DNA from 2 places in the Jeotgalibacillus sp. JSM ZJ347 genome. Region 1 is predicted to be linked to the other one. Evidence: riboswitches for the same ligand, from Rfam matches in the RefSeq annotation. Region 1 holds a riboswitch; the other holds the start of a gene.
What was found. Region 1 has a riboswitch for S-adenosylmethionine ahead of ACH6CZ_RS15715 (Na+/H+ antiporter NhaC family protein). Riboswitches for the same ligand answer to the same signal wherever they lie in the genome.

Region 1 (16,092 bases):
GCTTGTAACGGTGCAGGCTGCGGTTGAAAATGTGCTGATTGTGACGCTCGGTAATATCGTGGGAGGCGCATTCTTTGTAGGAGTGCTTTACACGTATTTGAATTCAGCTAAAAAAGAAAAAGAATTGACGGCAAAATCGTCTGTTAAAGCATCTTCACCAAAGGCTGCTTTAGAGAAATAAGCTTAAAACTGTCTTTATTCGGTGAAAACTGTATGAAGGCAGTTTTGCTTTGTAATTTAGTAAATCATAATTAATGAATAAATCTTTTTCTGGAGGGAATTTCTATCTATACATAGATAGAAATTCCTTTTTTGTGTTAAACCAACATTTTTCCCTTAGACATAATTCATTTAACACCATAAACATTAGTGACTCTTTATAAAAAGGTTTGTATAGACCCACTCATGAGCAGTCTGATAGGATAATGAAGCTGCAACAAATTTGCACAGGTGGTGTGACTAAATGAACAATCGATTTAAGGAAGCGGAGTTTGCCACGTGGGTTGGAATCATGGCAAATACGCTGTTAACCATATTAAAAGGCATATTCGGCTATATTTCAGGGAGCCGGGCACTTGTCGCTGATGCGGCGCATTCTGCTTCGGATGTCGCGGGGTCTATCGCTGTTCTGGCAGGGCTGCGTACAGCACGAAAGCCGCCGGATGATGATCATCCTTATGGTCACGGGAAAGCGGAGAACATAGCAACCATTATCGTTGCTATTTTACTGGTAGTAGTTGGTGTGGAGGTTGCCACTTCATCAGCAGGCGTTTTCTTTGGAGAGGTTCCGGAAGCGCCAGGAACGATTGCACTTGCAGTCATTATTTTTTCCATTCTTTTAAAAGAGGTCTTATTTCATTATAAAAAACGGATCGCTAAAAAAATTAATAGCTCTGCATTGATGGCAGAAGCCTGGCACCACAGATCAGATGCGCTTTCCTCAGTCGCTGCTTTTCTAGGGGTGGGCGGGGCGATTCTTGGTGAAAGGCTGGAGCTGACTTTTTTACTGTATGCCGATCCAATCGCAGGGCTGGTCGTCTCACTTATTGTTGTGAAAATCGGTTTTTCACTCGCAAAGGAAGCCGGTTCGATTATGATGGAGCAGGTGCTGGATGCAGATCAAACTAATCCCTTTATCGAAACGGTCATGACGACACCTGGTGTAAAAAGGGTTGACGAGCTGTTAGCCAGATCACATGGCCACTATATTGTCATTGATATTAAAGTCAGTGTGGATCCATATATTACAGTGGAAGAGGGGCACCGTATTTCCAAAAACGTGAAGCGCAGACTGCTTGAGCGGCATGAAGATATTAACAATGTGCTGGTTCATATCAATCCATATAATGAAGAATAAGCTCCTTTTATAAAAGCTTTGTTAAAGGTCGTTGGTGGTTTTGCACAGCTGACTTTACAAAAATGTTCCTAGAGCGCATGATCATGCGGAATAAGGGTATCGATAATGTAGGTTATCTAATTTGAGCGAATCCGCATTAAAGTTGGTTAGCAGTAGAGAACATGTGCTAACGTAATAGTAACGGATCTGTGAAACATCAGCTCAGGTGAACGAAAGGAGCACGTCTCATGGCTGTGATCGAAACAGATGTACTGATTATCGGAGCAGGGCCCGCAGGACTTATGGCAGCAAACGTGATGACAAAGCGTGGCGTAGACTATATCTGCCTGGAGAAAAAACCTGGACGTTCAGTGTTATCAAAAGCGCTTGGGGTCCAGGCAAGGTCACTTGAACTATTCGAATTCCTTGGCGTGAATAAACCATTTTTAAAACGGGGATATCCTGGTCCAGGTGCTAAGCTCCATCTGGCAGGAAAGCATCCTTCTTACGTTGAGTTATATCATATTAAAAGCAGATACCCTTACATGCTCATTATTCCACAGGATGAAATCGAAGAAATTTTAGAGAACCACCTGAACGGCAGAGGAGGTCAGGTTTTCAGGGAGCATGAAGTGCTTGATGTGACACAAAAAGACAATGGTGTCTATGTAACAGCTCTTCACAACGGCATCACGAAGACCTACTTTGCGAAATATCTGCTTGCCTGCGACGGCTCACATAGTAAAGTCCGTGAAGAACTGGATGTACCATTTATCGGTGAAGATGAAGGCATCACGTTTTTTACAGGTGATGTTGAAATTCCTGAGATGAAGGAAATTCACATTAATCTTCACTTGAATGACAGAGGAGCGGCTGCATTCTTTCCTTATAAAGATGGTACTTACCGCGTTGTCGGCTTTGACAGAACGAGGCAGGGCGGACCACGCAAACGTGAGATGAAACTATACGAGCTCCAGACGGCACTCGATACCATTCTTGACCACTCTTATAAAGTTCAGCATCCAAAATGGCTCGCTTACTTCGGTACTGCCCACAGACAGGTGCCAAGTTACCGCGTCGGCAATGTGTTTTTCGTTGGGGACGCAGCACACATCAATAATCCCCTAGGTGGTCAGGGGATGAATATTGGTCTTGAAGACGTCGGAAATCTCTGCTGGAAAATTGATACCGTCTTAAAAGGGTACGCAGGCAGTCCATTCTTAGACACATATCATGAAGAACGGGCCCCTGTTGCAAAAGAAGTAATCTTTAATACGACCATGGAACTGAAGCTCATTCATTTGAAAGGGCTGCTCGGCAAAGCGAGAAACTGGTCAGGAAAGGCAGTACTTTCACAGGGCTGGGTTCAGTCCAGGTTTGCAAATGCGCTGTCACACGTACACAGTGATTACGACAAAACGCCGATTAACCGTTCATTTAAAGACAAATCCCTCCCGCGAAAAGCAATCCAGGCCGGTGAGCGCGTACCGGATCAGATTCTTTTCAATGAAGGAACAACAGACGAGCGCCTGTACCCGCTTATTCAGCGGATCGGGTATGTGTGCTTAATCTATATTGACTGCTATGAGCAGGACCTGATTGACTATGCATATGATTTTGCTCATGAAGCAAACCGGGCATTCCCGGATATGCTGAAGGTCTATCTTGTTGCCCGTGGAGGAACGGTGATCACCGAACGGGATGAACTCCCGATTATTTATGACGTTCACCGTGATTTGGATCATAATCTCGGTATGCAAAAAGGCAGCACGCTCTTTATCCGCCCCGATGGCCACGTCGGTTTTCATGATGGCTCAGCGGATGTACGTAAAGTGATGGCAAAGTTGAAGCGGTATTTTATTTAGATAGTTGGAGGAGAAGCCTTAATTGTGAGGGCTTCTTTTTTTGTGGTGAGGGTGCGGTGCTACAAGGTAAGTGCTGGATCGGACAAACTTTTTGGGTGATTGCTACAAGCTGGCTTGGGAATGGTACAGGTTCCCGGGTGTATCACTACAACCTGGGCCGGGATTGTCCCAACTTCAGCTTAAATGACGACAACCTGCACACTAATTAAAAACTTTTTTTAAAAAAAGTGATCCAAATCCAAACTTTCTTCGTTAGCTGTTTGAAACCAAATAAATTACAACAAAAAGGAGAGTTACACATGCAAAAGAAAAAACTACTTAAGAGAATCGCAGCACCAGTACTTGGACTTTCGTTAATCGCACCAACTACAGGGCTTGCAGCAGAAGAGCCGACAGCAATCACGCCGGCATCAGATCTTCGGGCAACACTGGATCAATTACTATCAGAGCACTATGTACTTGCAGTCAATGCGATGGTGAAAGATTACAATGACGCACCGGATGAAGAACAAGCTTATGCAGCTCTTGATCAAAATGCTTTAGACATGACGCCGGCAATTGAATCAATTTACGGCGCGGAAGGTGCACAGCAGTTTGAAGACATCTTCGTTAACCACAACGATTATTCACCGGACTTTGTTGAAGCAGCAAAATCAGATGATGCTGACTTAAGAGCAGCTGCTGAAGCGGAAGTTGAAGAATTTACACAGGAATTTGGCGGATTTCTTGCAACGGCAACAGAAGGAAATCTTCCTGAAGAAGCAGCGGTAGAAGTGCTCGTAGCACACGAACAGGACGTCATTAATGCTTTTGACAGCTATGTAGAAGGTGATTATGAAGCTTACTTTACTCACTTTATGGAAGGCTACGACAGAATGTTTGATATCAGTAAAGCACTATCTGTCGCAATCGTCACGCAAATGCCGGATAACTTTGAAGGATCAAAAGCAGATTCACCCGCAGCTGACCTGAGATCAACTTTAAACAACCTTGCAGCTGAACACTTTGCACTTGCAACAATGAGCATGCAAAAAGGTGTAAGCGGTGCTGAGGACTATGACTTTGCAACGTGGGCTGAAGATATGAACACGGACGAATTCACTGCAGCAATCGGCTCAATCTATGGTGAAGAAGGTGCAGCACAGTTTAAAGAGGTGTGGACGAGTGAACACATTAACGCTCAGGCTGACCTTGTAAGTGCAACAGTCGCAGGAGATGAGGAAGCAATTGCTGCTGCGAAAGAAAGCCTGTCAATGTTTACGCAGGAGTTCGGTATGTTCCTTGCAACCGCAACGGAAGGCAACCTTCCTGAAGACGCAGCGATTTCTTCACTGACAACACATGAAGATCAGGTTGTAAAAACATTTGAATCTTATGTAGCTGAAGACTACCAGACAAGCACTGACACATTCCGTGAAGGATATGCATTCATGTTTGGTGTTGGTCAGGCACTTGGTGATGCAATTGTGAAGCAGATGCCAGATCAGTTCGCATCTGATATGCCGGCAGATATGCCAAATACCGGTCTTGGCGGTGCAGCTGAACAGCAGACACCTATCGCAGTTTATATAGCCATTGCAACAGCACTTCTTGCAGCAGCAGGATTTGCAGTTAAAAAGAAAACAGCTAACCAGGAATAAACGTCTGTTGAATAAGAAGAGCGGTTCACTCCGCTCTTCTCTATTCATATGAATGGAGGAATCAAGCGATGAAGAAGCTACTTGTTCTTTTAACAGCGGTGCTACTGCTGAGTGTCGTCAGCTATCAGGCGATTGCCATGAACCAGCCGGAAAAGGAAGTCCCGGAACCGGCAGCCGCTGATGAATCACAAAATCTGAAAGAAGAAATAGAAGAAGAAACGGCTAAACAGACAAAGGCCGTCGCGCATAAAGGAGAAGAGTTTGTTCTTCTTGACTCTTTAAAAAAACGTCAGGCAGAGCTTGAAGAACAGCTAAAGATTCAAGAAGAGGGAATTAACCCTGCCCGCATCCAGATCCCGAGTCTTGATATTGATACAGGCGTCATTCCAGTAGGTCTTCTTGATAATGGTGAAATGGAAGTGCCTGAGGAAACAGATGTAACCGGCTGGTATAACCGCGGCATACAGCCCGGTGCAGTCGGTAACTCAGTTATAGCAGGTCATGTTGACAGTAAAGAAGGACCGGCGATTTTCTTTTATTTAAAAGACATAGAACCGGGAGCGGAGATCATCGTAACTGATGAACACGGAGTTAAACTCACATTTGAAGTGAAAACGAAAGAGAGTTATCCTACCGATGATTCGCCAATTGAAAAGATTTTCGGTCCGTCCGATAAAAGAAGTCTCAATATCATCACCTGTACCGGCACATTTGACCGCGAACAGCATTTATACCCGGACAGACTGGTTGTCTACACAGAACTCGTTTCTGAAGAAGCACCAACTGATCCGTTAAAAGTGACTGAAGCACCTGAAAATGTGGAAGTTGAAGCGGGATCAGTCTCATGGCACGCTGTACGCAATGAAACAGTGATCGGCTATCGCGTCTATAAAAAGTCAGAGCAGGATCCACGCTTTGTCCATGTCGCAAGCGTGTCAGCGCATGAACGTAAAAGTTATTATGATCCGGATGCCGCTGCAGGAGACCAGTATTACGTGACAGCAGTCAATTTGAAAAAGAAAGAATCTGCACCATCGAAGAAGGTAGAAGGAAATTAAGTTTGACCGCAAAGCGCTGAGAGTGCTTTGCGGTTTTTAGGGTTATGAGAGAAAAAGCGGGGTGGGTGAAAAGTCCCGAAGTGTTGAAGATCAGCTCACGAACGTTGAACAGCACGAATTAAGTGTCAAACAGTCTTGCTCAAACGCCAAACCGGACCTCACAAAGCGCGAACACCGTCATACAAACGTCGAACCACCCCGCGCCACCAAATACCTCACCCTTTCTCCAAATATGCCAACCCCTCATTTACAAAACTGTTAATCAGCACCGCCATCTCCTGAACCGGCTGATCCAGGTCGTTGGCGATCCACTCCTTGATCACGTGGATCGCACCGCTCACAACGAATGTACTTAAATATTTGGATTCCGCCTGACGGATCCCGTTATCGTTCATCAAATTATTCATCATATAAAGGCGTGTGAGCTCCATCACTTTTTTCTCAAATGCTGAAGAGCCGTTTGGACTGAGCAGCGCCTGGATGATGTCTTTGTGGTCAATCATATATTCGAGGATTTTTTCAGTCAGCTGAAGCGCTTCTTCATCAATTTCTGTACTGTAGCCCTGAAGATAGCGATCCATATCCTCAACAATTTCTTCTTCAATTTTATGCAGCAGGTCAAAATGATCCTGATAATGTGTGTAAAAGGTGGAGCGGTTAATATCAGCAATTTCACAGATTTCTTTTACAGTCACTGAAGAAATCGGCTTTGAACCAAGCAGTTGAATTAAACTTTCTTTTAATACTTTGCGCGTATATTTTTTACGGTGATCGAGTTTTTCAGACATTCATGTGACACTCCTTATGTTAAAGGTTTGTGAAAATCCAACACTTATTAGACGTTGTGTTGGAAAACTGACATTCTGAAACAGACTGTCTGTTGAATACCCAACACTGTGTCAATATAATATTAGAGTGTATGAAAGTGCTGTGCAAGAGAGGATGACGCTTTATCGACTGGACGTCACAGGTAATAAAACATAAAAAAAGTATCGTAATCATCTTTTTTATCCTTACGATGATTAGTGCGGCAGCCCAGTTTGCTGTCTCAGTGAATTATAATATGGCAGATTATCTCCCGAATGATGCCCCGTCAATTGAGGCGGTTGACATCATGCAGGAAGAATTCGATGAACCGATGCCGAATGCAAATGTGTTGATTAAAGATGTCACCATTGCTGAGGCACTGGATGTAAAACAACAGCTGGCAGCGATTGATGGCGTTTCAGACGTCACCTGGCTTGATGATGTAATGGATTTGACGGTTCCGCTTGAAATGGCCGATGATGAGATGTTGTCATCCTACTACAAGGATGGGGCAGCCCTAATTTCCATTACCATTGAAGAAGAGCAGGAGGTAGCTGTTACCAATGAAATTTATGATCTGATCGGCGAAGAAAATGCGCTGACGGGTGAAGCGGTAACGACAGCTGTGTCCCAGCAGATGGCCGGAGATGAGTCCATGTATGCCGCACTGCTGCTTGTTCCAATTATCATTATCATTTTAATATTATCGACGAATTCATGGGTTGAACCGGTTTTCTTTTTAACCGCAATCGGTGTATCAATCCTGATTAATCTGGGAACAAATATTTTTCTCGGGGAAGTTTCATTTATCACACAATCAGTTGCCCCGATTCTCCAGCTTGCTGTATCGCTGGATTATGCGATCTTTTTACTCCACAGTTTTTCAGACTACCGGAAAAAAGTTGATGATCCGACCACTGCGATGAAGCTTGCAATGAAGCGGTCTTTCCCGGCGATTATCGCCAGTGCCTCAACGACATTCTTCGGGTTTATGGCGCTTACTTTTATGGAGTTTGGCATTGGATCGGATCTCGGGATTAACCTTGTAAAAGGGATCCTGCTCAGCTTTATCAGTGTCATTATTTTCTTACCGGCGCTGACTTTAATGTTTTATAAATGGATTGATAAAACGCAGCACCGCCAGTTTATCCCTGACTTTAAGGGTGTCGGTAAACGCGTGATCAAGCTGCGTGTACCAAGCTTGATTTTAGTGCTGCTGTTAATTGTGCCGGCATTTCTCGCGCAAAGCAATACGACGTTCATTTACGGAGCGGGTGAACATCCTGAGAATACGCGTGCAGGACAGGATGCGATTGCGACAGAAGAAATTTTTGGGCAGGAAACACCAATGGTTCTGCTGGTACCTGCTGAAGACCGCGGGACTGAAGAGGAGCTTGTCCGTGAGATTGAAGCGCTGGACAATATTTCAGGCGTGATGTCTTACGTAAATGTAGCGGGTGCAGCGGTTCCGCCTGAATATCTGGATGAATCAGTTACAGATCAGTTCTACTCAGAGAACTATGCGAGAATTACGATCTTTGCAGAGACGGAAACTGAAGGTGATCCAGCCTTTACGCTCATTGAAGACGTGAAGGAAACAGCAGACAGCTACTATGATGATGTGCACCTTCTTGGTGAAAGTGTCACGCTGTATGATATGAGGGAGATCGTTCAAAAGGATAATACGTTCGTTAATATCATGACGGTCGTGACAGTGGGACTTGTCCTGCTGCTGACATTCCGTTCGATTTCCATTCCGGTTGTCCTGTTAATCACGATTCAGGCTTCTGTCTGGATCAACTTGGCGATTCCGTACTTTACTGATGCGCCGCTCGTTTATATCGGCTATTTGCTGATCAGTACAATTCAGCTTGCGGCAACGGTTGATTACGGCATTCTTTTCACCGAAAACTACTACAAGCTCAGACAGGAAATGACTGCGCTTGAAGCGATTAAAAAGACGATTGATGATAAGCTGTTTGCCATTTTTGTATCAGCTTCCATTCTCTCAAGTGTCGGCTTTATTCTGTGGATCACCTCAACAAACCCGGTTGTCTCATCAATCGGATTACTGCTTGGACGCGGGGCATTATTAGCCTTTATCATGGTCGTCTTTGTACTGCCGGCACTGCTAGTGATTTTCGATAAAGTCATTGAGAAAACAACGTGGAAAGCAAACTTTTTTAAGGGGAAATGACAATGAAATTTAAACGCACAAGCGCAGGATTTGCAGCATTTCTACTTGCCATGCCAACCCTCCTCGTCTCAGCGGAAACACAGAATACAGCTGAAGACAACACTGTGACGGGAGAAGGCACTTTTGATAAAAAGACAGAAGTGGTCTATGCGACGTTGGATGCAGCAGGGGATCAAAAAGATCTTTATGTCGTTAATAACTTCACCGTAAGTGAATTCGGTGAAATTACGGACTACGGTGATTATACGAACGTTCAGAATCTGACTGATCTAACACCAATTGAGCAGCAGGAGCGCGAGATTACACTGAATGCACAGGAAGAAGAATTTTATTATCAGGGTAATCTTGAAAATAGAGCGCTCCCGTGGAATTTTGATATCAGTTACTCGTTAAACGGTGAAGCAGCTGATGCCAAATCGCTGATTGGTCAGGACGGAGCGCTTACGATTCAAATCGATTCTTCTAAAAATACTGAGGGTGAAGAACTTTTTTTCAACAACTATATGATCCAGATCACAATGACATTTGATGCTGAGCGCTTTAAAAATATTGAAGCACCGGACGGAACAATTGCCACTGCCGGTAAAAACAGACAGGTAACATTTACCGTGCTGCCTGAAAAAGAAGAGAGCTATCAGGTGAATGCAGATGTCACGGACCTTGAGATGGAGGCGATTCAAATCGCTGCCGTACCATCATCCATGTCTATTGAGGCACCTGATACAGCTGAAGTGAAACAGGAAATGACGTCACTGTCAGATGCCACTGCTGAAGTGAATAACGGGGTTGGCGAATTGCAGGCCGGAATCGCTGAACTGAATAACGGAACAGCAAATCTGTATGACGGTTCAGCACAATTCCGCGACGGCATCAGTCAGCTCTCACAAAATGCAGGTGGACTGATTGAAGGATCTTCTTCGATTCAGGATGCATTGAATCAGATGAGTGAATCAGTTGGAGCAGGTGTCGGTGAAGTAAATACGGGTGAATTCAGTGAACTCCCGGCAGCATTCAGACAAATTGCCGGCGGACTTGATGAAGTCGGAAGCGGACTGACAAGCTTAAGTGGAAGCTATGAGCAGGCTTACCATGCGCTTGATCAGGCAATCGCGGCTGTTCCGGAACATCAGATCAGTGAAGCTGACATCGCAGCGCTTTATGAGAGTGGAGCGGATGAAGCAACAGTCAATAAGCTTGTTGAAAGCTACAAGTCATCACTTGCTGTAAAAGAAACTTACAGACAAACAGAGGAAGCTTTTGCAGCCGTTCCGGGTGCACTTTCAGAAAGCAAGGGTGCACTGGCTGAAATGAGCAGCAGCCTGCATACCATTGCTGACCAGCTTGAAAACGGTCTTGCAGCAACCAATATGGATGAATCTTTAGGTCAGCTGCAGCAGGGGTTAGCTACGCTTGCTGCAAACTTCGCAGAGTTCCATTCAGGTCTTGCTTCATATACTGGCGGTGTCAGTGAGCTTGCAGGTTCGTATGGAGAACTTCATAGCGGACTTGGCGGTCTGACAGGTGGCACAGATGAGCTTGAGGACGGTGCAGGCGCTTTATATAGTGGCACTTCAGAGCTGGCTTCAGCAACAAGTGAGCTGCCTGACCAGCTCCAGGAAGAAATTGATGCCATGCTGAGCGAATTCGATAAATCCGATTTTGAGCCGGTTTCATTTGTATCTGACCAGAATGAGGGCGTTGAATCAGTTCAATTTGTGATTAAGACAGACAGCCTGAAAAAGGAAGATGCAGAAGAAGCAGAAGAGGAAGCTGCAGAAGAGAAGAGCTTCTGGGATCGTTTGATGGATTTGTTCAGGTAAGTGGTGTGTGCGATGAGGTTCGCGGGTTAACGGGTGATGTTCGGCGTTCAGCCAGGGATGTTCGAAGGTTATCCCCGGATGTTCGAATGTAAACACACCATGTTCAGCATTCAATCACCAACCTTCGACGTTTCATGTCTAAATACCTATAAGGAAAAAATCTCATTCAACCACTTAAATCAAACTGACAGGCGGATATCCGTCTGTCAGTTTTTTAAATTTATATCCTTCTGCAGCAGCTTTTCAGTTTACTTTCAGAACGTTTGTTCGTATAATAAAGGTACGAGGAGGAATGATCATGAAAGAGAAATTATTCCGCTACTGGCAGCAGGGTCTCACAGTCAAAATGATCTATATGAAACATGATGGTGTCTGTTCTGAGAGAAGAGTGCTGATCAGAAAGCTCGGGGAAAATTCTTTCACAGCCTACTGTCTGAAAAGAAGAGCTGTCCGTACTTTTCAATATGACCGAATCCTGTCAATCAAACCAATGATCAAAAAAGAAAAGCTGATTATCTGACCAGATAAAAGAGTCCTCCAGGAAGCAGCTGCTTCAAAAAGGACTCTGCACTTACATACCATTTTATTATTCTTCCTCTTCCATCATTTCTCTGATCTCGTCATATCTTTGCCGCTGCCTGTAGCCATATGTGGAAGATAAGACGACTTCCTCATCTTCGAGTGCTGAACCAAGTGCACCAATAATAGTGGCGATACTTGTTGCGGTCCAGGCAATATAAAAATAGTTCACATATCCAACATCCGGTGATACCTCAGACTGCAGCAGACCCATCGGTATAAATAAAACGACTGCAAATGAAAACAGGATAAACAGTAACATATAATATAATAATACTGAGGTCAAAAGGGTCAGGAATGTTGTTGCATTATAAAGCTTTCTAAGATGTGGTGCTGTTTGGGTTACCTGCTTCTTTTCCCATAACTGATGGGCTGAAATGATCCAGAAAACCATTGCAAGTATTGAAATATTGGATAGCAAAAACATTCTCCAAATACTATATTCATGACTCAGCATCCAAAGTGTGGGAAACACCAGTGCATAAGCACCGGTTGTAAAAGCAAGCATGATGACTTTTTTAAAGGACGAAAACATAACCCACGGTTTATTCGCACGCACCATACCGGTTAACAGGCGCAATGCGCTGCCTGCATAGGAATTGACTTTGAATCTTACATCAATATTTTCCGTATCCTCAGGGGTTTCTCTTTGGATTGGTGAAATTTTATCAAATCCTTTTTTACCAACCAGCCTTTTGGGATTTCTGGTTTTTAAATCTTTATTCTCTGTTTTATCTTTTTGCTCAAGTCTTTTTTCTGCTTTTTCCCGTCCCTCTTCAGAAGTCGTGTAGAACATTTCATTCACCAGCTGGAGAATTGAGTCCCTGACTCTGCGTGAGAGGGAAACCGCTCCAAGCCCCGGCAGGCTGATCAATGCAATGTTTTCTTCTTCATAGGCTTCAGCAATGATTGCTTTTTTTCCAAAAAGTAAAGGAAGGTCTGTAAGGGCAACTGTAAAATCCCACTCATTTTCTTTTCTTTTGGACAGAATCGCTTTCATCACTTCATCTGATTGGTCAGTGCCACCGGTTAGAGAATCAATTGAACAATCAATTTTCCAATCCCGGTTATCATCCACATAATAATCCAGCAGTTCAGGAAGTTCAGCCTTCAGCGAATCAATTAATTCTTTCGGATATCCCGGCGCTGCGATTAAACCCAGTGTATAATTCGATCCGCTCATATTTTCACCCCATCATTTCTTTATCGTTCTTACTCTTTTAACCTAAATTAATCATGTTAAAAACTTTCATTTTGAAAAAATCGACTATATATTAAAAAAAGATGATTAAAACATATTGACCTTCACGTAACGTAAAGCCTTATGCTGTATTTGTCAGGAGGGGTGTAAATGGAATATACAGTTCAGCAGCTGGCAAAGCTGTCCGGTGTAAGCGGCCGCACACTGAGGTATTATGATGAGATTGATCTGTTGAAGCCCGCGAGAATCAGTTCATCAGGATACCGTATCTACAGTCAGAAGGAAGTGGACCTGCTGCAGCAGATTCTCTTTTACCGGGAACTTGACGTAAGTCTGGAGGAAATCACCAGGATCATTCATCACCCGGACTTTGATCTGGTCCAAGCTTTGGAGCAGCATATTCAGAAACTGCGGGAAAAACATGCCCGTCTTGAACAAATTATTTCAAACGTTCAGAAAACGATTGAAAGCAAAGAAGGAGGCACTCCAATGTCAGATCAGGAGAAGTTTGAAGGCTTTAAGAAAAAACTGATTGATGAAAACGAAGAGAAGTATGGGAAAGAAGTACGTGAACAATATGGGGATCAGATCGTTAATGACAGCAATGCAAAAATGATGGGACTGTCAGAAGATGATTTCAAGCAGATGAATGATGTGGAAAAAGCTCTTCTTGCAGCACTTGAAAACGCCTATAAAACAGGCGACCCGGCTTCAGCTGAGGCACAAAAAGCAGCTGAATTGCATAAAGAATGGTTGAGCTTTACTTGGCCAAAGTACTCCAAAGAGGCACATGCAGGACTTGGTGACATGTATGTGAGTGATGAGAGTTTTACTGCCTATTATGACAAGCATTTTGAAGGTGCAACTGTATTTTTGCGGGATGCGATTCATGTGTTCACAGCAAAATAAAGTTAGTCAAAAGTCATTTGCGGATCTGAAAAAGTTCCTGCAAATGACTTTTTCTTTTTTGTTGACCATGTTGTGCGCCCCATCATTTAAAATGAGTATAAGGGGCTGATGCATATGTACAAAGTCAGTGAATTTGCTGAGGTTACAGGTTTAAGTAAAGAAACGCTCCGCTATTATGCAGAGGTGGGCCTGCTTGAGCCTGCTTATATTGATCCTGAAAATCGTTACCGCTACTATGATGACGGAAGCTATTTTTTAGCCATTCTTTTAATAAAGCTGAGACATTTCGGTTTCACGATCCAGGAGATGTCTGAAGTGATGAGAGATGAATCATTCGAAAATCTGGAAGCATTACTTCAGCAAAAGCGGAGAAAAATAGTAAATGAAATAGAAAACATGAGAAGCAAAATCGAAGAAATTGACCAGTTTATCGAATCAGGAAAGGGTGAGTGAGTGTGATCACATGGAAAGAAGATGTACTGATTGACGCAAATATTGAAGAGGTATGGGAATTATTCAGGGATAAGAATATCAAAAGAATTATGCCAAAAGTGATTTCACATGAGTTGCTGGAAGGGGAGGAAACTGTTTCAGGAGCGAAGCATCAACAAACCTATAGTGAGGGAAAACGTGTTGAAACTTATGTAGTTCATACATTGGTCTATAAAGATGAACCAAATGAGAAATATAAACAACTTAACTTTATCCTGGCAAAGGCTTTTAATACAACCTTCTCCTTCAATCTAATTAAAGAAAATGATCAGCAGACCCGACTCATTTATGAAGGGGAGAATAAAGGAGCAAACTTTGTCGGGAAAGCCATGCTGAAGCTTGCTGGCGGGAAACAGGATAATAAAGTGGTCCTCGAATTTCTTGAAAGAGTGAAAAAAGAAGCTGAAGACACCTGAACAATGATTGAATATTCTCAATTTAAATGATTGTATTGACTTATCCGAGTGAATCACTTATATTTCAACAATCAATAAAAACTTCATAACCATCTTCTTATGATGAGAGGCGGAGGGACTGGCCCTTTGAAGCCTCGGCAGCGGACTCGGAGTTTGAGTACTGTGCCAATTCCAGCAGGCATTTGCCTGAGAAATAAGAAAAGTTGTTTGCTTATATAAGCCTCTTCTTTTTCTTATTGGAGAGGTTTTTTTTGTGTCCTGAAAAAACTTCTTCAAGCGTTTAGTTCCACCCGAAATGGGTACATTTTTGAAGGTCAGGGCAAGATTAAATTTCAGGAGGCTATGACAGATGAATCAGGAGAATATTCAAAGTAATCCGCTGGCACTTGTTCCATTCGGCGTATTCATTTTACTTTTTATCGGGTCAGGTATTTTAACAGGCGACTTTTATTTCATGCCTGTATTAGTGGCATTGTTCACAGCGATTTTAGTGGCAATGCTGATGAATAGAAAAACAGATTTTCAGACGAAGACCATGCAGCTCGCGAAAGGTGGCGGGCATCCGAACATTATCTTAATGGTTGTCATTTTCCTTTTAGCCGGCGCATTTGCTTCTGTTGCTGAAGGAGCCGGTGCTGTAGATTCAACCGTTAATCTTGGATTGTCACTGCTGCCCCAGAATCTGCTCATCGTTGGTCTTTTCGTGATCGCATGCTTTATATCGATCTCAATGGGAACGTCAGTCGGAACAATCGTAGCGCTGGCACCAATTGGTCTTGGGCTGTCAGAGCAGACAGATATCGGTGTGGCACTCGCGATGGGTGCAATCGTCAGTGGTGCAATGTTTGGTGATAACTTGTCAATCATCTCTGATACAACGATTGCAGCGGTTCGTACTCAAGGGACAAAAATGAAGGATAAATTCAAGGCGAATATCTTTATTGTATTACCGGCAGCGATTATTACAGCCATTATTTTTGGCGTGCTGACGACGGGTAACAGTGCTTCTATTGATGGGGATAACCCATATCATTTAGTGCAGGTACTGCCTTATCTTGGCGTGTTGATTTTTGCAGTAGCTGGTGCAAATGTGATTTTGGTATTGCTTGGCGGAATCATTTTTGCAGGCATTGTTGGACTGGTACTTGGACAATACAGCTTTATGGACTTAATCGGGCTGATTGGTGATGGATTTACAAATATGCAGGAGCTTGCGATGATCGCGATTCTGCTCGGCGGACTTGTAGAGCTGATCCGGTTAAATGGCGGAATTGAATTCCTGCTTCAGGCAGTGACGAACCGTGTGAAAACGAAAAAAGGTGGAGAAGCCGGTATTGCCGGGCTTGTTGGTACAGTGAACCTTGCGACGGCTAACAACACGATTTCGATTATCACTGCAGGACCACTTGCGAAGCAGATCGCTGATGAATACGGTATTGATAAGCGGAGATCAGCGAGTTTGCTTGATATCTTCTCAAGTTCAGTACAGGGCGTGATCCCTTACGGCGCACAGCTTCTTGCAGTTGCGGGAGTCGCGGGAATCTCACCGGCTGAAATTGTACCGTATTGTATTTACCCGATTCTGATTGCATTATCAGGTGCCATTGCGATCGCGATACAGTATCCGAGGTTTAAAGAGAAGCGTGTATAAATTTTGAAGATAGAAAAGCCGCAGCAGTTCATCCTGCTGCGGCTTTTGGTATTATAAAGCTTCTTTAATCTTTGTTTCCATATCCAGCGGTTCTGATGTTGATTCAAAGCGTTCAATGACC
Region 2 (16,092 bases), on a different contig from region 1:
ATTTCTTCCTGAATTACATCTGTCAGATTTGATGATACATTTTGTTCAATCAGCAGATACTCCACATTTTGTGAAGTGGCTGACTCAATCAGTTCAGTTAATTCACGCTGTGATGGCTCATCTGTTGTAGAAATACCTGCAATGGCCTGCTGTTCAAGACCATAGCGGTTTTCCCAGTAGCTGTATGCTGCATGTGAAACGAAAAACTGGTTGATTTCAGCATCATTTGAGAGCTCTTCAAATTGATGATCAAGTTCATCAAGGCGTTCAATCAGGCTTTCGTAGTTTTCAGTGAAATAAGCTTCCTGGTCAGGCATTTCTTCAATTAATGTATCTTTAACAGATTCAGCTAAAGATTTTGACAGCACTGGATCGAGCCATACGTGAGGGTCAGTGTCTCCGTGATTATGCCCTTCATGCCCTTCTTCAGCTGCATGTTCGTCTTCTTCATGCGCATGTTCGTCTTCTTCATGAGCATGTTCGTCCTCTTCATGAGCATGTTCGTCCTCTTCATGCGCGTGTTCGTCCTCTTCATGCGCGTGTTCGTCTTCTTTATGTGCGTGTTCATCTTCTTCATGCGCATGTTCGTCTTCTTCATGTGCGTGTTCATCTTCTTCATGCGCATGTTCGTCTTCTTCATGCGCATGTTCGTCTTCTTCATGCGCATGTTCGTCTTCTTCATGCGTATGTTCGTCTTCTTCATGTGCATGGTCATGATCGCCGGCTTCCAGCTCAGCATCTGAAATTGCATCAGCAGCTGCAACCATAAATAAATCTTCGCTTTGCAGCACGTCTTTTGCGTTTTCCACAAAGCCTTCAAGTCCAAGACCTATATAAAAGAATACATCTCCCTCGGCAAGGTCAATCATGTCTCTCTGTGAAGGTTCAAATGTATGTTCATCTGATCCTGGTGGATAGATCGTCTCAACTGAAACATGTTCTCCACCAATTTCCTCCGCAAAATATTGGAGTGGATAGACGGTTGTGTATACTTCCAATGCATCTTCATTATTTTCAGCCTCATCTGATCCAGTATTACATCCTGCTAAAATCCATGGGGCAACAGCAGCTAACAGTAATAATGATTTCTTCTTCATCGTGCACCTCGTTCTAAATAGTAATTGTTCCGATTTATAATTCAACAATCGTTACTTTACTATGAAATGAAAAAGAATGCAAGAGAAAACCGTCAGGAATTTTTTCTTCCTGACGGCCATTTGTCCGGCACATGGTCAACACCGCCCGGATGTAGTGGCTGACATTTTAAAATTCTGATCAGCGTCATCAATCCACCCTTGAATGCACCGTGTTTCTGTATGGCTTCCAGCCCATATTGAGAACAGGTAGGGTAAAAGCGGCAGCTCGGAGGCGTTAATGGTGAGATACCCTTTTGATAAAAGCGGATCATAGTAAGCATGATTTTTTTCATCTCTTCACCTCTATTTTCACATTACTTCTAGTGTAGCATGAGTTCATTCTCACTCATTGAAACTTGCTCATACGTTTAAAATCACTAGTGAGTGGTACAGAATAAGAGAGACAATATTGATTTGAAAGGATGATCAACATGAGTGCAAATCCTGAATTAGTCAAAGGTGTTAACAAACAAATCGCCAGCTGGACGGTGCTTTACACAAAGCTACATAATTACCACTGGTATGTAAAAGGGCATCAATTCTTTACGCTTCACGAAAAGTTTGAAGAACTCTATAATGAAGCTGCTATTCACATTGATGAACTGGCAGAGCGACTTTTGGCACTGAAAGGTAAGCCAGTTGCCACATTGAAAGAGTCACTGGACATTTCACTTGTACAGGAAGCAGACGGTGGCGAGTCAGCTGATCAGATGGTGGAAACGCTGAACAGTGATTTTGAAACACTGATGGATGATTTAAAATCTGGAATGGATCTGGCGCAGAAAGATGACGATGAAATGACAAGTGACATGCTGCTGTCAATTCACCAGAGTCTTGAAAAACACGCTTGGATGCTGCGTTCTTTCCTTGGAAAATAAATGTCAGGGCACCGCTTTTAAACGGTGCTTTTTCCTATGCTCCATGGTAAAATCGATTTAAGGAGTGATGATATGGAAATTTCATCAATCATGACAAAGCAAACCGCACAGATGCAGCAGACGGCAAGTCTGAGCATTCTGAACACCGCAATGACAACCCAGGCAGCAGGCGCTGTGGCAATGCTTGAAACAATGAATAACCAGGGCGGCACACCTGCTCCGCACCCTCATAAAGGTCACACCATTGATCTGAAAGGGTAACAAAAAAGGACAATTTCCGATTTGGAAATTGTCCTTTTTTAACTATGTTTTAGTGATAAAAAGTTTTTGTATCTTCAAGTTGTTCAAGCCGTCCTTTGAGTGATTCAACTATGTACAGGCGTATAAAATAAGCGAGCTCATCCTCTGAAAGCTCTTTTATCATTTCAAGAAGTTCAGTATGATCCAGCTGCTCAAGTATAGTAAAAGCAATCATATCAAGGTCTTCCTGACTGCCCCGGATTTTACCTTTATACATTTCAAAAATCTCGTCCACAAGTTTCATGTTTCCGTCCTCCTTTCAAAATGTCCAGGATATCCGTAGTCCGTATGTCTTACTCTCACTATACCCAGCAAGCCTTTTTTTAATCATGAAGATAACGGCTAGTGGACATACTGAATGGAAAGGAGTGATCAAATGGAGCAGAAAAATACTTATTATGTCTCAGTCGCACGCCGGGAAATCTTAAGAAGCGGTACAGAGTCACCGTATGAATTTGTAGTGAATGCCACAGATGATGAAATCACAAAGCTGAGAATGCTGTTTGACCGTAACGAGGAGAGTGAAATGGAAGGATTTCTAACCGGACAGATGCCTTCTGTTCCATATCATCTGGATCGTACCAATCAGGAATCAGACAACCTGCTAATTAAAATTTACAGACTGATCGGGGAAATTGGAGACGAAGAAACACGTAATCATATCGTGACAATGGGACTGAAACCGCCAACAGATGAGCATCCATTTATTGATAAAGAAAATTAGAGTGCGTTTATAATGTAGTATCAGATGATAAAAATGAATATTTTACTACTTTATATATAATGTAATTTTAGTGCAGCGGAGCGGAAGGGGGCGACTCCCGAACGATTAGTGGGAAGCTGAGACCCCGCAACCGGAGGTGAGGAGGCTCAGCAACCACCGTCGGGAAAGCGTCCCCCTGAAGCGCAGCGAAACGGTTAAAAAAGATGCTCAGACAAATGTCTCAGCATCTTTTATCAATTTTACATCTCAATCTCCACAGCAGATTCGATAATCTCCTGAGGCACAGTCAAGTCATCAACCGCGTTATAATCAGTATAGACAGACTTAAGCTTCTGTTCCATCACCATCGACTGTTCAGCAAAATTCATATTCATTGTCATATCCAGATCCAGTGATTCGATCAGGAACGTTTCTTTATCCAGCGTGATGACATATAAGACATCTTCAAATGTTGTATCTTGAAATAAAGTTTCTGCTGGAACGCCAAGTCCCAGGTCAGGCATTAATTCACCTGTCTGCTCAATCAGCATATCACTAAACTTTTCACCCGAAGCGTTCAGCGTTAAAATAAAACTGTCATCATTTTGTTCGAATCTAAAGTCTTCGATATAGGCTTCTAGTGTTTCGAGTTCAGTGGCAGGGTTAGATTGGGATTCATTCAGCTGCAGCAGCTGTTCTGACATTTCAGCAGGCAGCTTCACCCATTCATTTGTCGTCGGGTCCTGCATGAAGAAACCTTCATCAGTTATATAAGATTCGGCAGTGAAGCTTTCACCATCTGTACCTTCACCTGTCATTTTAGTCGTATTCACCTGGTGAATTGTCAAAGGATCATTCATAATCGACATATCAATCTCAGATACGGTATTGATCGTTCCTTCTTCACCCATCGTGACGCTCTGGTTCAATACAGCTGATGATTTTACACTATTAATTTCATTATTTTTTTCAATCGCCTGACTGTAAACTTCCTCAAGTGTCATAGATGATGTGTCTTTGCTGCCTTCAGCAGGTTCTGCGGTTTCAGTACACGCTGTTAAGGCTAAAGTTAAAGCAGCCGTCGTAAATAGAATTGATTTCTTCATTCAATCATCTCCTAATTAGTATGTCCTTACCAAAGGTACGGTTGGGTTGTCAAAAAGTTTCAATTAATTTGAAAGAAGGTGTTCGGTTATGTATCAATTTAAAGATCATCACGGGTTTTTAGTTACATATTCTTACGACCTGAACCCTTTTTCACAAACGCCTGCCCATGTCTTTATTTTAACACGCTATAACGGGCAATGGGTTCTGACGAAGCATAAAAAAAGAGGGTATGAATTCCCGGGTGGAAAAGTTGAAGCAGGCGAGTCTGTCAGGCAGGCTGCCGGAAGAGAGGTCATGGAAGAGCTTGGCGGCGAGGCTGGTGAGCTGATTTATATCGGACAGTATAAGGTTGATGTGGATCCTGAAATTATTAAGTCAGTATTCTACACAGAACTTACCTCTCTTACGCCAAAGCATGATTATTACGAAACAGACGGTCCTGTCATGGTAACAGGGGATATTTTATCAGACCGGTACGGGGAAAAGTTCAGTTTTATTATGAAGGATGACACGGTCAGGTTATCAATTGAATCGATTCAGAAGAAAGTGGATGGAGGGAAAAAGCTTGGGTAAAAATGGTGAGATCATTCGGAAGCATCCCTATCCATCACCGAACCCCAAAATTTTGATGCATGAAGTGCTCTATTGGTCAGAAGGGTTAAAAGTGAAGGGGTTACTTGCAGAGCCTTTAAAAGAAGGGACTTATGATGGCTTTTTATATTTGAGAGGTGGTATAAAGGGTATCGGGATGGTCAGGCCGTCAAGGATTGCCCAGTTTGCTTCGCAGGGTTTTATTGTCTTTGCCCCTTATTACCGTGGAAACAGAGGGGGAGAAGGTAATGAGGATTTTGCCGGTGAAGACAGGATGGATGCAGTACACGGCAATGTGATTTTAAGAAACCACTCTGCATTTTCCGGTCACCTGCATGTCTTCGGGTTTTCAAGAGGCGGCGTCATGGCCCTGATTGCGGCAATTGAAGATGAAGGGATTTCTTCCGTTGTAACCTGGAATGGCGTCTCAGACATGGTACTGACCTATCAGGAACGTAAAGATATGAGAAGAATGATGAAGCGTGTCATTGGCGGTTCGCCAACAAAGGTACCAGAAGCGTATGAATGGCGTACACCGCTGAATGAAATCGAACGCATCAATTGTCCGGTGCTGATTATTCACGGTGAACTCGATAACAATGTGTCACCGGAGCACGCCTATCAACTTGAACATAAGCTGAAGGAAAATAATAAAAAAGTCGAGAGCTGGTATTATGCTGACTTTCATCATGCATTTCCACCGCTTGAAAACATTGCAACAGTTAAAAAACTGACAGACTGGATGAAAAAACAGAGGAGCTGAGTATAATGGGTATGCCGCTTGAGTTAAATACAATGATTGTGACAAAAGGAAGAGAAGAAAGAATTGAAAATAACTTTTTCAAGCTTGTAAAAGATGAATACAGATTGTATCCAATGCATATACCGCTTGAGGTGAAGAACTCAATTGCCGGTGAGGTCAGAGGAGTCGCTGAGATCTATAAGCTTGAGTGGAGCGGGCAGAAGACAATCATATATTTTGAAATAAAATCATTGGAATCTACAAACTAAAAAGCGTATCGGCATTGTGCCGATACGCTCTAAATGATTATACGATTGGACCGCCAAGCTTGGCGATGCTTTCATCAACGCTAGTGAACTTTTTGAAGTTCTCTTTAAACTTTATTGCAAGCTCCATCGCTTTTTCCTCATAAGCACTTTCATTCTTCCATGCAAATCTCGGCTGCAGTACATCATCAGGTACGCCAGGTACGTGAAGTGGTGTTTCAAGACCAAACAGCCCATTTTTCGCTGTTTCTGCATTTGCTAGTTCACCGTGAAGTGCTGCTCTGACCATTGCTCTTGTGTAGGCAAGCTTCATGCGAGATCCAGTGCCATAAGCGCCGCCAGTCCAGCCTGTATTCACAAGGTAGACTTCAGCATCATGCTCTTCTAGCTTTTTACCGAGCATTTCAGCATATACAGTCGGCTCAAGCGGAAGGAAAGGTGAGCCGAAGCATGTTGAGAATGTTGCTTCAGGTTCAGTAATGCCTCTTTCAGTACCGGCAAGCTTTGATGTATAGCCGCTCAGGAAGTGATACATTGCCTGCTCCTTCGTCAGCTTTGAGATCGGAGGCAGTACGCCGAATGCGTCAGCTGTCAGGAAGACAATTGTATTCGGATGACCGGCTCTGCTCGGATCAACAATATTTTTCATCGCCTGCAGCGGGTACGCAGCACGTGTGTTTTCAGTTAATGAAGAATCATCATAATCCGCTTCATGCGTCTCAGGGTCAAGTACGACATTTTCAAGGACTGAACCAAAGCGGATTGCATCAAAAATTTGCGGCTCTTTTTCCTCTGAAAGGTTGATGCATTTTGCATAACATCCACCTTCAATATTGAAGACGCCGTTATCAGACCAGCCGTGCTCATCATCCCCGATCAGCTTACGGTCAGCATCTGCTGAAAGCGTCGTTTTACCAGTTCCGGAAAGTCCGAAGAACAGTGCAACGTCACCTTCTGCTCCAACATTTGCAGAACAGTGCATCGGCAGAATATCATTTTGCGGCAGCAGGTAATTCATGACTGAGAAAATGGATTTTTTCATCTCACCTGCATATTCAGTACCACCGATTAAAATGGTACGCTGCTCAAATGATACAACGATAAATGTTTCTGAATTTGTGCCGTCTGTTTTTGGATCTGCCTTTAGCGAAGGCGCAGATAAAATGGTAAACGGTGCTTCATTCTGGCTGGTCCATGCTTCACCTTTTTCAGGGCGGATAAACAGCTGGTGAGCAAAGAGGTTATGCCATGCGCGCTCGTTAACAACGCGGATTGGAAGGCGGGAAGCAGCGTCAGCACCTGCGAAGCCTTCAAAGACGAATACTTCTTCTTTTTCACCAAGATGATTCAGTACTTTCGTATATAAACGGTCAAATGAGTCTTCAGAGATCGGCTGATTGACTTTACCCCAGTCAATCTTGTCACGCACAGAAGCTTCATCTACAATAAATTTATCTTTAGGAGAGCGGCCTGTATAAGTCCCCGTTTCAGCTCTGACAGCGCCTGTTGAAGTGATTGTACCTTCTTCTCTCATTAATACTTTTTCAACTAGCTGGGGTACAGAAAGGTTCTTATTCACGCGTTCACTCATTAATAGTTCTTTTAATTCTGAAGTGTTTCGGATTGTTGTCATGTTATCTCCCACCTTTTCAGTAAGTCATTCACCTTTGTTCGAAATTAGTATAACACATTCAAACGAATAGTCTATACTAATTGCGGATTTCATTAAAAAATCTTATTTTGTTATCTTCCTCGAAGTTGGCTGTTAATTTTCGCTCCAGGGGGGACGCTTTCCGTGGCCGGGCGGTGAGCCCGCAGGCTTCGCCGTTGCCTCACATGTCCCTTCCTGCGAGCCGCCCCCTTACGCTCTAATTAACAGCTGTGCAAGTACAACAATGGATTAAAATAAACGCAAGATCAAGAAAACTTCTCATCATCATACATATTATGATTGACATTAGACATGCATTTCCGTATGATAGTTTTTTGAACGGATACTCTTATCCCGAGCTGGTGGAGGGACAGGCCCTATGAAACCCAGCAACCTGCTCTGCAAAAAAGCGTGATGCTTTTGCGGTCCAAACAATTGGAGCGAAGGTGCTAACCTGGAGCAAGACAACTGTCTTGAACGATAAGAGTGAAAGGCGAACTGATTATGAACCTTTCCTCAAACATGCGATTGGGGAGAGGTTTCTTTTATTTTTAGCCGAAACTTGGATGATCTGGTAGGTTAACGTTCGATCTCTAAGGGTAATGAGTACCGTCGACTATTTGCTTCACAAGGAGGAGACTTATATGTCTGTAAAACGTCGTTTATTTACATCCGAGTCCGTAACTGAGGGACATCCGGATAAAATCTGTGATCAGATTTCTGATTCAATTCTTGATGCAATCTTAAAGGATGATCCGAATGCCCGTGTGGCGTGCGAAACTTCTGTTACAACCGGACTTGTTCTGGTAGCGGGAGAAATCTCAACTTCTACTTATGTAGATATCCCTAAGATCGTACGTGAAACGATCAAAGAAATCGGTTATACACGTGCTAAATACGGTTTTGATGCGGATACGTGTGCAGTATTAACTTCGATTGATGAGCAGTCACCTGACATCGCTGCAGGAGTTGACCGCTCACTTGAAGACCGTGAAAGCCAGATGACTGACGCTGAAATCGAATCAATCGGTGCCGGTGACCAGGGACTGATGTTTGGTTATGCAAATAACGAAACAACTGAACTGATGCCACTGCCAATCTCACTTGCTCACAAACTGTCACGCCGTCTGACTGAAGTGCGTAAAGAAGATATTCTTCCTTACCTGCGTCCTGATGGTAAAACACAGGTTACGGTTGAGTATGATGAAAACGACAAACCGGTACGTGTTGATACAATTGTTATCTCAACGCAGCACCACCCGGAAGTCAGCCTGGAGCAGATCCAGCGCAATCTGAAAGAACATGTCATCAACCAGGTTGTTCCTGCTGAACTGATTGATGAAGAAACAAAATACTTCATTAACCCGACTGGCCGTTTCGTTATCGGCGGACCTCAGGGGGATGCAGGTCTGACTGGCCGTAAGATCATCGTTGATACGTACGGTGGATATGCGCGTCACGGCGGCGGTGCATTCTCAGGTAAGGATGCAACAAAAGTTGACCGCTCAGGTGCTTATGCTGCACGTTATGTTGCAAAAAACATTGTGGCTGCTGGTCTTGCTGATAAATGTGAAGTACAGCTTGCATACGCAATCGGCGTGGCGCAGCCTGTTTCGATTTCAGTTAATACTTTCGGAACTGGTAAAGTAGACGAAGAGACGCTTGTAGAGCTGATCCGCAATCACTTTGACCTTCGTCCGGCAGGTATTATTAAAATGCTTGATCTTCGCCGTCCGATCTATAAGCAGACTGCTGCTTACGGACACTTTGGCCGTAATGATCTTGATCTTCCATGGGAAAGAACAGATAAAGCGGATGCGCTGAAGCAAGAAGCTAACGCATAATATGATTCAGATCCGGAATGTATCCTTTGAGATATATTCCGGATTTTTTTGTTGATGCGGGTTAGGTCAAATGTCACTTTTCTCCGAACACGATCTAGTATTCTTTGAACAACCACGTTTATTCTCCGAACATCGACAACCATTCCACGAACCACGCCACGCAAACACAGAATAAGTGTTCGCTAACTCACTACTCACATGATATGATAAAGTCACAAATCCCCGATTGATGCTTCGGACCAATACTAGGAGGAATTCCTTTGTTTACTGTCATTCTCGCAGAAAAACCTTCACAGGCAAAAAGCTATGCTGATGCATTTCATACATCACGAAAAACTGATGGTTATTTTCATATTGAAGATCCGCTGTTCCCGGGAGGAGCGGCAATTACATGGGGATTCGGTCATTTAGTATCTTTAGAGGAACCCCAGAAATATAAGCCGGAGTGGAAGCGCTGGAAGCTCGATACGCTGCCGATGATTCCGGAAGAATTCAAGTTCACTGTTCCTTATGCCAAGCGTGCGCAATTCAATATCGTCAAAGGTCTTCTCAGAAAAGCTGATCAGATTGTCGTAGCAACAGACAGTGACAGAGAAGGGGAGAATATTGCGCGGTCCATTATTGAGCAGGCAGGGATGATGCATAAGCCGACAAAACGCTTATGGATTAATTCGCTTGAAAAAGATGTGATCAGAAAAGGATTCCAGGAGCTGCGTAATGGAGACGATTACCTTTCGCTATATGATGAAGCGCAGACGAGACAGGTGAGTGACTGGCTTGTCGGAATGAATATTTCAAGGCTTTATACGCTGCTTTTACAGGAAAGAGGTGTCGATGGTCCGTTCAGTCTTGGACGCGTGCAGACGCCGACATTGTATATGATCTGGCAGCGGCAGCATGAAATTGAAAACTTTAAACCCGAACCGTTCTTTCAGCTGATTGCTGATCATAAGGAAAGCGGACAGGCTTTTCAGACAAAGCATAAAACGACGTTTAAAAAGATGGAAGAGGCTGCGGATATACTGAAACAGCACGGTATTGAGAATGGTGCTGACACAAAGGGAACAGTTGCTAAAGCGGAAAAGAAACTGAAGAAAATGCAGGCGCCAAGCCTTCACAGTCTGTCTTCACTTCAGGCGAAAATGAACAGACGATATAAATACAGCCCGTCCAATGTATTGAAAACAGTCCAGGATCTATATGAGAAAAAGCTGGTATCCTACCCGCGTACAGATTGCCAGTTCATCACAATGAGTGAATTCCGCTATTTGTTCGGTCAGCTTGATTCAATGAAAGCTGCAGCAGGAACCTCTTTTGATATAGCTCATCCGAAGCCACGGCCTAAATATGTGCAAGACAGCAAGGTGCAGGAGCACTATGCCATTATTCCGACGAAAAAAGTGCTATCGAGAGACCGGATTGAAAAACTGAAGCCGATGGAAAAAAACATTTATAACGAAATTCTTGGGAGCACGCTTGCGATGTTTCATGAGGATTATCATTATGAAGAAACGCAGGTGGATGTGGATATTCAGGGGCTCATTTTCAGTGTAAAAGGAGCAATTGAGAAAAAGCGTGGATGGAAAGAGCTGTTCAGTGAAAACGCCAAAAAAGATACAATTCTTCCACCGCTTAAAACAGGTGACGTTATTGCATCTGTTGTGAATATCAAAGATGATATGACGAAGCCGCCTAAGCCTTATACTGAAGGACAGCTCATCACCATGATGAAAACAGCCGGGAAAATGCTTGAAGATGAACAGGACCAGGCAATGTTGAAGGAAGTTGAAGGGATCGGGACTGAGGCAACGCGTGCTTCCATCATTGATACGTTAAAAAAGCAGCAGTACATTAAAGTTACGAAAAATACAGTGTCAGTAACAGATAAAGGCGTTACGCTCTGTCAGGTCATCGGCGGGACGTTATTGAGCAGTCCTGAAATGACGGCCAGGTGGGAAACCTATTTAAAGAAAATCGGCAGAAAAGAAGGCAGTCAGGAAGCGTTTCTGAACAATATCGCCAAGTTTATTCAGCATATGATCACTGAAGCGCCAAAGCAGATGGGAAGTGTAAAAGCCACGGCAGGAAGCGCTCAGAAAAAATCTTCCGTAATGCCGGTATGCCCAAGATGTAAAAAGGGTGTCATGGTGGATAAAGGTGGATTCTTCGGCTGCAGCGATTATAAGCAGGGCTGCAAACAGACGCTCCCTAAACTACTTCTGAAAAAGAAAATTTCAGATGCACAGATAAAAGCGCTTTGTGAAAAAGGTCAGACAGGCATGATCAAAGGATTTAAAAGTAAAGCAGGTAAAACATTCAGTGCCCGCCTTGTGTTGAGGGATGGGAAAATTGAAATGGAATTCAAATGAAAAAGCGGATGTGCTCATCCGCTTTTAGCTATTTACCCGCAGTTTCCTGCGGCTTTTTCTTTTTCTCTTCAAGCAGCTTTTTCACTTCATCCTTGTGTTTAGTATTCACAAGAATATACAGAAAATCTCCGGCTTTAATCTGCGTTTCACCATACGGGCTGATCAGTTGATCGTTCCGCACAATCGCACTGATTGTTGCCTGGTGCGGGAATTTCAGGTCCTTCAGTTTCTGACCTACAATTGCAATATCCCTATTCGTATGAAACTGGATCATTTCAGCATTCGCTTTTCCGATTGAAATCAGTTCCAACGAATGGTGAGGTGTATCTTTTTTAGGACCCACAAGATTCAGCTTCTTTGCCACATATGAAATCGTGGAACCCTGGAGAAGCGTTGAGGTAAGTACGATAAAGAAAACAACATTAAAAAACAGCTGCCCATTTTCAAGCCCTGCTACTACGGGGAATGTCGCGAGAACAATTGGTACGGCTCCTCTTAAACCTGCCCATGAAATGAAAATTCTTTCTTTCATTTTATACTTCATACCTGCAACCGATAAGAAAACTGCAATCGGACGAGCAACAAAAATTAAGATAATTGAAAGGATCAATCCATTAATCACGATATTTAAAGAGAATAACTCTCCGGGAAATACCAATAGACCTAATATGATAAACATCAGGATCTGAGACATCCAGGCGAAACCTTCATTGAATTGAAAAATAGAATAGCGGTAGGTTAATTCATTGTTACCAATAATAAGTGCAGCTACATAAACCGCAAGAAATCCACTACCACCAACAATTGCTGTAATACTGTATGTTAATAATGCAAAAGAAACAGAAAAAATTGGATAAAGTCCACTAGAATCAAGCTTGATCCGGTTCAGTGCAAATGAAGCAATTCGCCCGAGAATCAGACCAATTGCAAGACCGGCACCCATTTGAAGAATAAATGAAGGAATCAATCCCCAGATAGAGGAATTTTCATTTGAGATCAGTTCAATAAAAGACAGGGTTAAAAAAACAGCCATTGGGTCATTTGTTCCAGATTCGGCTTCGAGTGTGGCACCCATTTTTGCTTTGATGTTCCGTTCTTTTAAAACTGAAAAAACGGCAGCTGCATCTGTGGAGCCGACGATCGCACCAAATAATAGTCCTTCAAGCAGTGTTACGTCAAAGATCAGGTATGCTGCATAGCCTACAATTCCTGATGTTAGCACAACGCCCAGAGTTGCAAGAGAAAGGGAGGGGAGTGCTACTGCACGTACAGTCTGCCATTTCGTCTGCATTCCGCCTTCAAATAAGATGATCACAAGTGAAAAGATCCCGATCAGCTGTGCTGCTCTTGCATCATCAAAGTAAACAATTCCAAGACCATCACTGCCAACAATCATTCCTATGACAATAAAAAGAACGAGCGCCGGAAGTCCCCACTTGTTAGAAAACTTTGCAACAAGTACACCTGTTATTAGTAATAACCCCGTTAGAAGAATAAATGAATCATTACCGAATGATTCAAACAGCATATCGGTCACTCATTAAACATCGTCTCCATCTAAGCGATTGCGTTCAGCTTCTTTGTACACCTGTGCTTTTTCAGCATATTCTCTTACAATTCGCTTCATATCCGCGCGGTCTTCTTCGTTTACTTCGCGCACCACTTTTGCCGGGCGGCCGAATGCCATCATCCCCGCAGGAATCTTTTTACCCGGTGGCACAAGACTGCCTGCACCAATAAAAGCACCTTCACCGACTTCAGCGCCGTCAAGAATAATAGACCCCATTCCGATCAATGCATTTTTCCGGATTGTACAGCTGTGAAGCGTTACCTGGTGACCAATTGTCACTTCATCTTCAATAACAAGCGGCAGGTTAGGACTCTGGTGAAGCATGGAGAGATCCTGAATATTTACTTTATCACCAATGATGGTAGGTGATACGTCTCCCCGGATGACAGCACCCGGCCAGACACTTGATTCAGCCCCGATTTTCACGTCACCTGATATGGTAGCCATTTTTGATATGTATACACTTTCATCAATTTTAGGGTTGTGTCCTTTATAAGAAAGAATCATCAAATCACTCCTGTGTCCAATCTGAAATATGATATAGTTTATTTTAACACAGGCTTACCTGATACTTCACAACACAGACTTCTAAGAATTTGAAAGGCAGGTGTTCTTGTCATGTGGAAATGGGAAACTGATGGAATTGCACACGGCGTGATCGTGATGATTCATGGTGAACTTGAACATCATGCCAGGTACGGCTGGTTAATTGAAATGTGGCGTCAGAGAGGGTATCACGTTGTTATGGGTGATCTCCCCGGTCAGGGAATGGTGAAGAGAACAGAAAGAGGACATATTGACTCTTTTAAAGAATATGAAACGGCAGTAGAACAATGGATTGAAGCGGCGATGCTTTTTAACCTGCCGATCTTTTTACTTGGCCAGGGACTTGGCGGCTTAATTGCAGTCAGAATGATGTATAAAAAGAAATACGAAATTGCAGGGTTAATTTTGTCAAATCCAAGCTTTGCCTATAAGCATACCCCGTCAAAATTCAGTCATCTGCTATCAGGCAGTCTGAACAGACTATCTCCTGAGCACCGGTTTACTTTTGGCTTTACCGTTCAGGATGCAACACGTAACGATGAAATTATTGAGCTTGATCTGGAGGATCCGATCTATGTCTCCAGGGTATCGGTCAGGTGGTATCGGGAAATGCTGTTTGCAATGAAGCAAACCTTAGCAGAGGACAGTGACTTTCCTGATGTACCGGTTTTAATGATGCAAAGCGGTGAGAACAAGCTTGTAGATACAGGTCCGGGGAAGAAGTGGCTGCTGTCACATAACCTGGATGAATTTCAGTATAAAGAATGGCAGCAGTGTTACCATGAATTATTCAATGAACCAGAACGTGATGAAGTTTTTCACTATGCAGAATCATTTGTCAAAAATTGCTTAAGATCAATCGGCTATGATTTATAGAAGAGGTGGAATCACATGTCAGTTCCAAATGAACCGTTATTTCTGATGAATCAGGTATACCGTAAAGTGTTCCCAATCGTTCACAGGGAGCTTTATTACTGGAAGCAAAAAGCACTGCAGATCGAAAATGAAGAGTGTAGAAAACAGGCTATTGATAGTCTGACAAATAAGGCTTTTCACTGTGAAGGCGGCGGTATTATGTCTCTTTTAGCTTTAAAAGGGAAACGTGACGCCATCGAATTCATCGTGGCTTATCAGACGATCAGTGATTATCTTGATAACCTGTGTGACCGGAGCACATCACTTGATCCGGAGGATTTTGCAGCACTTCACCAGGCGATGGAAGATGCACTGACTGTTGGAGCCGTTCCGGGAGATTATTATCATTTGAGAGAAGACAGTGAAGATCATTACTTATCAGGACTTGTGCTGCGTTGTCAGGAAGTGCTCTCAAGAATTCCGAATTATCCTCTAATTAAGGAAGAACTGCTTTATCTGTCGCGTATTTACTGTGAACTGCAGATTCACAAACACGTGGCTGAAGATGAGCGTGAGGCGCGACTCCAGAAATGGTTTGAAGTCCACCGAGGTGAATTTCCCGAAATGGAATGGTACGAGTTTTCAGCATGTACAGGCTCAACGCTTGGTATTTTCTGTCTCGTATCCTATGCGCTCAGATCGGATTTTAAGCCTGAGCATGCAGCCATTATCCGGGAAGGTTACTTTCCTTACATACAGGGACTTCATATATTACTCGATTATTTTATTGACCAGCAAGAGGATCAGGAAGAGGGAGATCTCAACTTCTGCTTCTATTATAAAAATCCGGAAAACCTTTTTAAAAGGCTTCAACACTTTGTCAGGGAGGCAGACAAACATACGAGAAAACTCCCGCACAGCAGATTCCATATGCTGATCAACAGAGGGCTCCTTGGTGTTTATTTATCTGATGATAAAGTCAACAGCCAGAAGAAAGTAAGAAACCTTGCGCGGAAGATGATCCGGTCAAGCGGAGCGGTAAGCTTCTTCTTTTATATGAACGGAAGAGCGTATAGAAATGTCATGAAAGTTCTATCAGGAAACATTTATATTAAAAGTCAGGTATAAAAAGAGTCGGATATTTCGCTGAGCGGAATATTCGACTTTTTAAATGGACTTTACAATAATGTAGAATGAGAGGAGTGAAATCATGTCATTGACATTAAGTATATTAGATCAATCATCTATTTCAGAAGGGGGAACGGCTGAACAGGGTCTCAAGCAGACGGTGGAACTTGCACAGCTTGCAGACCGCCTGGGGTTTGAGCGCTTCTGGGTATCTGAGCATCATGATACACCAACGCTTGCCGGATCTTCCCCTGAAGTACTGATTGCCCATTTAGCAGCGAAAACAGAACGGATCAAAGTAGGTTCAGGCGGTGTGATGTTGCCACATTACAGCGCTTATAAAGTGGCTGAAAACTTTAAAGTGCTTGAAGGACTGACACCAGGGAGAATTGATGTCGGAATCGGC

Region 2: it holds a riboswitch for S-adenosylmethionine, as region 1 does, so the genes downstream of both, metK (methionine adenosyltransferase) here and ACH6CZ_RS15715 (Na+/H+ antiporter NhaC family protein) in region 1, are expected to answer to the same signal.

What each region holds. Positions count from the first base shown of each region.
Region 1 covers NZ_JBISEN010000009.1:47,555-63,646, reverse strand. The annotation lists gene ACH6CZ_RS15780 (formate/nitrite transporter family protein) at 1-181, shown strand, start outside; gene ACH6CZ_RS15775 (cation diffusion facilitator family transporter) at 464-1,357, shown strand; gene ACH6CZ_RS15770 (FAD-dependent monooxygenase) at 1,585-3,201, shown strand; gene ACH6CZ_RS15765 (copper amine oxidase) at 3,501-4,841, shown strand; gene ACH6CZ_RS15760 (class F sortase) at 4,910-5,899, shown strand; gene ACH6CZ_RS15755 (TetR/AcrR family transcriptional regulator) at 6,115-6,687, opposite strand; gene ACH6CZ_RS15750 (efflux RND transporter permease subunit) at 6,963-8,903, shown strand; gene ACH6CZ_RS15745 (YhgE/Pip domain-containing protein) at 8,906-10,723, shown strand; gene ACH6CZ_RS15740 (WYL domain-containing protein) at 11,022-11,243, shown strand; gene ACH6CZ_RS15735 (hypothetical protein) at 11,310-12,485, opposite strand; gene ACH6CZ_RS15730 (MerR family transcriptional regulator) at 12,654-13,412, shown strand; gene ACH6CZ_RS15725 (MerR family transcriptional regulator) at 13,527-13,865, shown strand; gene ACH6CZ_RS15720 (SRPBCC family protein) at 13,868-14,320, shown strand; SAM riboswitch class I at 14,415-14,520, shown strand; gene ACH6CZ_RS15715 (Na+/H+ antiporter NhaC family protein) at 14,670-15,971, shown strand; gene ACH6CZ_RS15710 (glutathione peroxidase) at 16,023-16,092, opposite strand, start outside.
Region 2 covers NZ_JBISEN010000001.1:10,002-26,093, forward strand. The annotation lists gene ACH6CZ_RS00065 (metal ABC transporter solute-binding protein, Zn/Mn family) at 1-1,097, opposite strand, end outside; gene yidD (membrane protein insertion efficiency factor YidD) at 1,190-1,429, opposite strand; gene ACH6CZ_RS00075 (Dps family protein) at 1,568-2,014, shown strand; gene ACH6CZ_RS00080 (putative motility protein) at 2,087-2,275, shown strand; gene ACH6CZ_RS00085 (DUF6154 family protein) at 2,325-2,558, opposite strand; gene ACH6CZ_RS00090 (hydrolase) at 2,691-3,038, shown strand; gene ACH6CZ_RS00095 (DUF6612 family protein) at 3,278-4,123, opposite strand; gene ytkD (RNA deprotection pyrophosphohydrolase) at 4,212-4,697, shown strand; gene ACH6CZ_RS00105 (alpha/beta hydrolase family protein) at 4,675-5,478, shown strand; gene ACH6CZ_RS00110 (DUF2584 family protein) at 5,484-5,726, shown strand; gene pckA (phosphoenolpyruvate carboxykinase (ATP)) at 5,764-7,356, opposite strand; SAM riboswitch class I at 7,721-7,861, shown strand; gene metK (methionine adenosyltransferase) at 8,019-9,218, shown strand; gene ACH6CZ_RS00125 (type IA DNA topoisomerase) at 9,479-11,587, shown strand; gene ACH6CZ_RS00130 (potassium/proton antiporter) at 11,616-13,115, opposite strand; gene ACH6CZ_RS00135 (gamma carbonic anhydrase) at 13,128-13,664, opposite strand; gene ACH6CZ_RS00140 (alpha/beta fold hydrolase) at 13,776-14,579, shown strand; gene ACH6CZ_RS00145 (tetraprenyl-beta-curcumene synthase family protein) at 14,595-15,686, shown strand; gene ACH6CZ_RS00150 (LLM class flavin-dependent oxidoreductase) at 15,769-16,092, shown strand, end outside.